2 regions of the Peribacillus sp. NPDC056705 genome follow, and region 1 is predicted to be linked to the other one. Evidence: predicted binding sites of a transcription regulator. Region 1 holds the regulator's gene; the other holds the start of a gene.
What was found. The regulator LexA, encoded in region 1, represses DNA repair genes until DNA is damaged. The targets are predictions, from matches to a motif close to CGAACATATGTTCG.
Positions count from the first base shown of each region.

Region 2: a site for LexA is predicted at 2,059-2,072, ahead of ACFRAK_RS12270 (Y-family DNA polymerase). Genes of this name have one in related genera too.

Region 1 covers NZ_JBHTYI010000008.1:49,778-54,443, reverse strand. The annotation lists gene tkt (transketolase) at 1-1,082, opposite strand, end outside; gene ACFRAK_RS12765 (DUF896 domain-containing protein) at 1,318-1,551, opposite strand; gene ACFRAK_RS12760 (YneB family resolvase-like protein) at 1,617-2,273, opposite strand; gene yneA (cell division suppressor protein YneA) at 2,293-2,604, opposite strand; gene lexA (transcriptional repressor LexA) at 2,760-3,383, shown strand; gene ACFRAK_RS12745 (hypothetical protein) at 3,667-3,897, opposite strand; gene ACFRAK_RS12740 (hypothetical protein) at 4,252-4,539, shown strand.
Region 2 covers NZ_JBHTYI010000007.1:211,587-216,252, reverse strand. The annotation lists gene ACFRAK_RS12280 (iron-sulfur cluster biosynthesis family protein) at 1-239, opposite strand, end outside; gene ACFRAK_RS12275 (YolD-like family protein) at 423-755, opposite strand; gene ACFRAK_RS12270 (Y-family DNA polymerase) at 784-2,043, opposite strand; gene ACFRAK_RS12265 (C40 family peptidase) at 2,459-3,118, shown strand; gene ACFRAK_RS12260 (hypothetical protein) at 3,201-3,728, opposite strand; gene ACFRAK_RS12255 (SDR family NAD(P)-dependent oxidoreductase) at 3,893-4,666, opposite strand, start outside.

The sequences.
Region 1 (4,666 bases):
CTTGAAGCACGGGAAGCTAATGTCTTACCTTCTTCATAGACCGGAATTTCCTGATCCCATTCAGCAGGCAGTTCACCTTTGATGGCAAGCTCCAATTGCTCTGCTAACTCAGGGTGAGCTTCTTTGTAATTTTTAAACAATTCATTCCAAGCTTCTTCTTTTTGAGCGCCTGCATCAACAACAGCTTCATTGAAGTGTGAATACACTTCCTCAGGAACGTGGAAGTCCTCTTCGAATGTCCATTTATATGCTTCTTTTGTCAATTTCAGCTCATCTGCACCAAGCGGAGCTCCGTGAACAGCAGATTTACCTGAACGGTTTGGTGAACCGTAACCAATAACCGTTTTCACTTCGATTAATGTTGGGCGTGCATCGTCAGTTTTCGCTTCTTCAATCGCTTTAGCGATTTCCTGAAGATCGTTCCCATCCTCAACGCGGATATATTGCCATCCATAAGATTTGAACCGGGCTGCTACGCTTTCACTAAATGATTGACTTAAGTCTCCGTCAAGTGAAATATCATTAGAATCATATAAAACAACAAGTCTTCCGAGTTGTAGATGTCCAGCTAATGAAGCTGCTTCTGCAGAAACACCTTCCATTAAATCCCCATCTCCACAAATGCTATATGTATAATGATCGACCACATTATAAGAATCGCGGTTATAGCTTTCTGCCAAGTGACGTTCTGCCATTGCCATTCCGACTGCCATTGCGATACCTTGTCCAAGCGGCCCAGTAGTTGCATCTACACCAGCCGTATGTCCGTATTCAGGATGTCCTGGGGTTTTACTGCCCCATTGGCGGAAGCTTTTCAAATCATCGATAGATAAGCCATAGCCCGATAGATGAAGAAGGCTGTATAACAGCATAGACCCATGACCAGCAGAAAGAACAAAGCGGTCTCTATTAAACCATTCTGGATTTTTCGGGTTATGGTTCATATATTCGGTCCATAGTTTATACGCCATCGGCGCTGCACCCATTGGCATACCTGGATGGCCAGAATTAGCCTTTTCAATTGCATCAATCGATAATGTACGAATCGTATTAATAGAAAGTGCATCTAATTTATCTAACATATCGTAAAAACATCCCTTCCTGTAATGTACCTCTTTATATTATATTGACAAGCTTAATATCACAACTAAAATCACTATTTACTGCCCCAATATTACAATTTTCTAGAAATAAGAGAAGCCCCCTATTTAGATTAAACTAAATAGGAGAATACATACATGAATGCACTCTCTTTTTACTCCTAAATGCTAATAGAATCTTCAAATGGAATGTTCCATCAGAAGAATCCAAGCATTATTAATGTAAGTTTCTTTTTTCTTTTATATTTTTTATCTTTTGAGGAGTGACATCATTACCTTCTGGATCGACGACTTTCACATGCTCCAACGTATTGGTCATGGACTTTCTGAATGTTTCCAAATACTCACTTCTCAATTGGGTTTGCTCTTTCGCCTCAACTTCCGTCAAACCTTCAGCCTTTGCCTTTTTAGAAAGTTCATTAATACGGGCTAATTTTTCTTTTGATAACATAATTTCGCTCCTTCATAATCTGCGGATATTGTCATGGTATTAAAAAAATAGCGAAATTACAAGTTCTATGATTGACTTTCCAGTGTATTCAATTGATGTTCGAGAAAACGCCTATTCACTGTAGCCTTAGAAACATTGTATCCAAAGCCCCTCAAAGTTGCTGCGATCTCTGCAAATGTCAATCCATTGGCCCGAAGCTTAATAATTTCTTCTATAGGAATCTCCTTACGGTCCCTTCCGGTGGAATTCCTTTGATTCTGAAGATTTTTTTGAGGACGATACCCTTTTTCAACGGCCCTTATCATCCCGCGCTTTATTTTTAGATTATGTAGTTTCCTTTGATATTCTTCTACAATTCCGACAATCTGGATGACCATCGCATCCGAATCCGATAGCTCAAGTTCGCCATCGTGTGAGAGCGTATAAATTTTCACATCTTCTTTAAGGATGACATGGAAAAGGGCTATTTTGGCATTCCCTCTTCCCAGCCTCGTTTCGTCCTGGATTAATAGTACTTCAGCTTCTTTGGTTTTAAATAGTTCGAGCATGTCAAAAATGCCATCCCTATTTAACTCATAACCACTAGCCTGTTCTTTTATTATGGAAATGACTTCAACATCCATCTTTTCTGCCAATTTGACTAATTCATCTTCCTGCCTTGCCAATGATGTTTCCTGTGACTCTTTTTCTGTGCTGACCCTACAATAGATTACCGCTTTCATAATACCCTACCTTCACTGCTTACTGCTCACTGGCCAAATTCTGGACAAGTTCTTCCCCTTTAACCGGTATGACGATGACTTGACCGGGTTTAATCGAATCTGCCCTTACTCCATTATGCTCTTCTATCCAACCAATGAATTCTTTTTTTGTCAAATTTGCTTCTTCATATTCTTCGGCAATTCCCCATAGGGTGTCACCTTCACTTACTTCTATAGAAAGGAAATCATTTTTTTGATCATTGTTCAATGTACAAGAGAATAAAATTGAAAAGATAAATACTGATCCCGCTAATAGAATCGTATAAATATAATTTTTGTATAATTTTTTCATAAATATCCCTCCAAAGCGAATGTTCGTTCGTATGTTATGACCAAATTATAATACGAACGTTTGTTTCAGTCAACAACAAAATTCGAACTTATGTTTGTATAGAGTTGGGGGCCATGCTATAATATAGCAAAGAACATTGGGGAAGAGGTGCACTAATGACTAAACTATCAAAACGGCAGCAAGATATTCTTGATTTCATTAAAGAAGAGGTTCGCCAAAAAGGGTATCCACCTTCCGTACGGGAGATTGGCGAAGCAGTGGGACTTGCATCAAGTTCAACAGTACACGGACATTTATCCCGCCTGGAGAGTAAAGGCCTGATTAGACGTGACCCAACCAAGCCAAGGGCCATTGAAATAATGAATTCGGAGGAAGCGAACAATATTCCAAAAGCCAATGTCGTGAACGTTCCGTTACTTGGAAAAGTAACAGCGGGCATGCCTATAACGGCCATCGAGAACATAGAAGAATACTTTCCGCTTCCCGAAAGCATGGTTCCGCATGATGACCATGTATTCATGCTGGAAATCATGGGTGAAAGTATGATCGAAGCTGGAATTCATGATGGAGACTATGTCATCGTGAAACAACAAAGCAATGCCAATAATGGAGATATCGTCGTGGCCATGACGGAAGATGATGAAGCCACTGTAAAACGATTCTTTAAGGAACCGGATTACATAAGGCTTCAGCCCGAGAATTCAAATATGGAACCAATTATTTTACGAGATGTTTCGATACTTGGAAAAGTAATAGGCTTATATAGACAAATACACTAAAAGCGCTAACCGCGCTTTTTTTGTTTGTTTAATTTATGTCCCGAATTCTCTCAATATGCATATGGAAGAGTAGGTTTTGATATATTTTTTAATAGAATCTATTTTCATGTGAATATTACATCTTTTATAACGGATGTACGGTTCACTATCCCTCTTGATATAAATACTTTGGAAAGAAGCTCATTCAAAAAAAGGAGAGCGTTGAAATACCGTTCCCAGTTAAAATTTCATGTCATTCTTAATGATTCACTTTAATAAGGTAAAGTTCGACCAAGCCATTCCACTATTGAATCTTCACTTGTGTAGAATCATATGCTTTTCCAAGCGCAGAGACGGAATCCCCTTTACTGACAATATGATAAACTTCCTCGTTACTTGCTTCATATTTAGTTAAATCGCTTGTTTTTATAAGGTTCACCAGTTTTTCTGTATATTTCGGATCCGAGGCATACCCCGCATCGAATATTGCTTTGGATGTTTTTTTCTCCAATGACAGCTGTATATAGACTTCCATTTCATGACGTCCCGTTTACGTATAGATTGGCAAGATCTCGAAGACTTTCTTCCCAAGATGGGTATTTCCTGAATTTGTTCCATCCTTGAACGGGCACACCGATGTGGTATTCGATTGTTTATGTTGGCTCTTTCCGAGTTGTTTTAAACCATTCCCGCGGCCAACTAGAAAAAGCCGTCAATCCATATAATTATATGGATTGACGGCTTTAAAATTGAACTCTGAAAATCTTCAAAACCTGGTTGCATAACCTTTGATATATTAGTTTTAAATATGAATTTTTTTATTATAGTATAAAGCCTTGATAAAAAGTAAAAATTAATTTTGAAAACTTCTATTTAAGGTGGTGAAATTATGGACTTCCCAACCATCCATACAAACTTTTGGGATGCAGTAATAGCCATTCCTATCATCATGATTCTTACTCAACTAATTAAGGTCATATTTCATATTCGCCCAAAATTCATCCCTACCATCGCTTTGGGTCTTGGCTTGTTCATTTCCATTTTCATCAGTCATCGTCATCACTTGGTTGCAGGGATTTTCATGGGCTGGTTTTATGGCTATGCAAGCATTGGCAATTATGCTGCACTTAAAACAGGTATTTTGTCTTATAGAGAATCTTATCAAAAGACAGATTAAACCCGTTGTCTCGCTGCAATTCATCAATCTCTTGTATTGCCACAAGCCCGACTGGCTTCTATCCCCATCGAGCAACAGTTAAATCAATATCTAAATTAACAATTGCGACCTTAATTTTCCTTTGGCT
Region 2 (4,666 bases), on a different contig from region 1:
TCTATTTTCATGACTTCATCAAGGAAAATCATTTTTGATTTCTCCACATATAGAGGAATCCCGTTCGTTTCCACTTTTTCGGTACCTTCTTCAGGTTCGTTTACCCACCATAGCGCGGTCACACCACTCACCACGCAGCCACAGCCATCAGTATCATATTTCAACTGTAAATATCCTTCTTGTTCCTGTACCTTATCGACTATTTTCTCAGCCGCTGTTTCCGTCCATTCAATATACATGATTGCACGCCTCCTGATGTCTTTCCTTTCCCCCATTATAAACGATAAAAACGCTTCTGTTAAAGAAACTGCCTGCTTCCTTTTGCAAGATCAGCCACACGAACACCGTGCTAGCAAATGCCGATTCTCTTACGCATCACGATGAAAATGAAAGGCTGTCCCTTGGAACGGCCTTTCCGCTCATCATTCCGTTATCCTTACATCCGCTATATCGGAGAGCCTGATATAGTGAACCTGCTGAAACCGATCAACGATATGAAGCTTTTGGGTGGGCTCATTATAATAATGGATCCTGCCGATTAACAGCTGATACCGGTTTCCTTCATAATGTGCAATCGTAACATCCTTTCTTTCCTCCATCGCTTCCCCCATTACAGCATTCATTTCTTCCAGTTGCTGCTCATCCAGGATGCGCTTCGTTTCATAGCCATCCTCCACCGCCCAATCCCGCAGCATCTTCACATGCTCCGGTAACATCATCGATGTCCATTTGATACGGCCGCGATCACGAATCATTCTTTTCCCTCCCTTCAAAAAGTCACCCCTACGCCTTATGCCCACCAAGCAGCCTGCTTCGGTAAACGGCTGTACCGGCTTCCGTATACGAAACCGCACGCAATAACGATTTGGCTCCATATTTATGGCGAATTCGATCAACTGTGTAACTCAATTCCCGCTTCTTCCAGCGCGAAGCATCGAATAAAGTCAACTGCATTTCGTTATCATCCACAATATTCGAGAGTCTGACCTCTATGCTCCGAACCGTTTTTTGCTTATAGTTCTCATGAAAAAGCTCCAGGCAAACTTTATATAACTCCATCGTGATGTTGGTCGGTTCGCTAATCGAACGCGAACGATGGAAACCCCCGCCAAACTCATCCTTGCTGTAACCAATGCTTAGGCTCACCGTTCTTCCTGCCTTGCGATGGGTGCGTGCCCTTCTTCCAACTTCTTCGCAAATTTCCAGCATGACCTGCTTCACCTCATGCTCCTCCTTATAATCCCGCAGCAGGATTTGGCTTTTGCCGAAGCTTACCTGCCCTTCGATGATCGCTGCCCCCATATCGGATAAATCTATTCCCCACGCATGGTGGTAAAGCTGATTGCCCATAATCCCAAACTTCGCTTCAAGTAATTCAAGATCATAATTGGCAAGCTGCCCAACCGTAAATATCCCCATTCCATGAAGGGTTTTTTCAACGCGCCTGCCGATCCCCCACATTTCACGAAGCGGGGAAATCGGCCAAAGTTTGCTTGGCACATCCTCATACTTCCATTCGGCAATCCCTTTATGTTTGGCATCCAAATCAAGGCAAAGCTTTGCCATAAGCATGTTCGGCCCAATTCCAATTGCACAAGGGAGCTGTAATTCGCGTTCGATTTCATCCTTTATCTTTTCAGCTATCATCCGGGCATCTCCCCATAAAGAAGCGGCACCATCGACTTTCACAAAACTTTCGTCCACACTATATACGTGAATCGCTTCTTTGGGCACATAACGGTTGAACAAGCGGGTAATTTCCGTCGAAACCCTTAAATAGGTCGCCATTTTAGGTTCAACGACGACAATCCTCGGATCATTCGGGATCTCAAACATCCGCGACCCTGTCTTGATGCCAAATTCCTTCTTCATTTTTGGAGAAGCCGCGAGCACAATGCTCCCTGTCCTCTTCAAATCACCAACCACCGCCAGATAACAATCAAGCGGGTCCAGACCAAGCATGACTGCTGAACAGCTTGCATAAAAACTTTTTATATCGATACACATAATTGATTGTTTCGGCATCGTCCCATAATCCATCATTTCTTCACCCTAATAAGAATATATGTTCGCTTTTATTATATTCATAACTTTAACCGAATATACGTTCTTATTCAATGGAAGTTTTCATACAAATTTCTACTTTTTATTGTAATTTCCTTGAAAAATATAAAAGACACTAAAAATGGATAAAATACCAAATTTAAACTCCATATCCAAATTGTTTTTTTTAAAGAGAATCAATTAGTAGCTTGAATATTTTTTAATGAATCCATATACTCAGTTTTTTGAAATTCGCACACCCTTTTCAACAGACTTTCGTCCATTTATCATTCAGTCTTACTACTCATTTTTTGTAATGAAACTGTAACCAAAAATATGTCTAATTGTCACAATGGTATTGTAGGATAATATTGTTAAGAATTATAGAGAGATAGATAGAGAGGAAATGAAAATTATGAAGAAATGGATCGCTTCAGCTGCTGTTGCATCTGCCATGATGCTAACCCCACTGCAAGCCTCTGCAAATATTGGAGATCAAACCCTCAGACCCGGAATGACACACAGCGATGTCAAACAACTACAACAACTTTTAAAAACCAAAGGATATTTCACATATACAGGTTCACTGACTACATATTACGGCACCTATTCTGAATCCGCAGTAAAAAAATTCCAAAAAGCCAAAGGGTTAACTGCCGATGGAATTGCCGGCCGAGGCACATTTAATGCGCTTGGTGTTTATAATGTCAATAATACAAGCCTGATAAGCTATTCAAAAACTTTAATAGGCAAACCTTACAAATGGGGCGGGACGACACCGACTGGATTCGACTGCTCAGGGTTCGTCTATTATGTATTCCAGAAATCACAAGGAATTACCTTACCGCGTACAACATCATTGCTCTATTCCAATACAGGTTTAAAAGTATCTTCACCAGCTAAGGGCGACCTTGTATTCTTTGATACTTCTTCTGGAAGAACAGGAGTATCCCATGTTGGAATCTATATCGGAAATGGTCAATTCATTAGTGCAACGTCTTCTAAAGGAATAGCCATCGCGGATATGGATAATTCTTATTGGAAACCAAAATATTTAGGTGCGAAAACTTTATAAGATCAGGACAAAATCTTATTCTTGTGAGCGAATCCCCATAAAACAACCGGACAGAATTCCAAAGTGATTCAGTCCGGTTGTTTTATTTTATATATAATATTTCATCCGTCAAATCTTCTACTGTCACCATGAATGAAGAGTCTAAGTTTGAACGATTCATCATTTCGATATTATAAACATGCTCTGATGGTAAATGGACGACTTCGAGAACCATGAATCGCTGACTTTCCGCTTTGCTGACATGATTGAGGGCAGCAGTGACCGCCCTTTGTTCGGCTAAGCTTTTTTCATCCGTCAAAACAAGAATCAGTTTCGCTTCCGCTTTCCCAGGGAATGATTTCTCCACCCCGCCCCGGTGCCACGGCTTCACTTTCATGCCGATTTCCAGGTCGGAATAATCGAGGTAATTACCATGTTGATCTTGAATATATGTATCATTGGTCACCCTATAATACGTCCCTTTAATCAAAATCCTTTTATCGTCAAGATCCGTAACGAAACCTTCTTCCCCCTTATCAATGACTTCATCCATGTTCCAATCAGGGGATTGGCAGCTGCCCAGAATAAAAGCAACGAATATAGAGATATAAAGGTTCACTATCATCTTCATACAAATCCCTCCTAATAGAAATAGACGGCTTCTCCCTGAAATAGTTACCAATTATTTATTTAATATAGACAACTTCGGTCATTTCCAAAAGGGGAATGTCATCGACATTCCCCTTTGCCTATTATTAGACCAACTTTCGCCTTTTCCGGTATCGAAAGTTTAGCCTACTTTTTAAAAAATGCTTTTTTCCCTAATGTTTCGGTGATCTTTGGAAACATGTTATACCATTTCCCAGCTAAATTCATCCAGCCAGGGAGATTGATTTCCCTCTTATTGGTCAGCATCGCCGCTACGATTTTGGCAGCGACATCTCCAGGCTTAAGCATGAATTTTTCAACATTCTTTAAGTATGTACCTGATTCATCCGCAATGTTAAAGAAATTCGTTTCTATGGGTCCAGGATTGACGGTGGTCACAAAAACATGATCGTCCATCAGCTCGAGCCGAAGTGCGTTTGAATAGCCAAGAACCGCGAACTTGGTCGAAGAGTACAATGTTGATTTAGGTGTGGCGATTTTACCGGCCTGAGAAGCTATGTTGATGATATGCCCCGCTTTTCTTAGCTTCATATACGGAAGAACCAGCTTTGTGCAGGCCATCAATCCAATGACGTTGACAGCAAACATTGCTTTCGTTTCATTTAACTCCGTATCCTGTGCTTCTTTAAACGTGCCGAAACCAGCATTGTTGACCAACACATCCACTTCTCCTATTTGCGCATGGATGTCATTAAATACATTTGTCACCTGATCAGTATCTGCAACATCAAGCTTATAGGCATATGCATCAATCCCATATTGGGTGATCAGTTCATTCTTTAGCTGCAGTAATTTATCCAGGCTTCTGGCCAAGAGGACGAGACGGGCCCCCTGCTTTGCACTTTGAATGGCAACTTCCTTGCCAATCCCTCCGGAAGCACCGGTAATAACAATGACTTT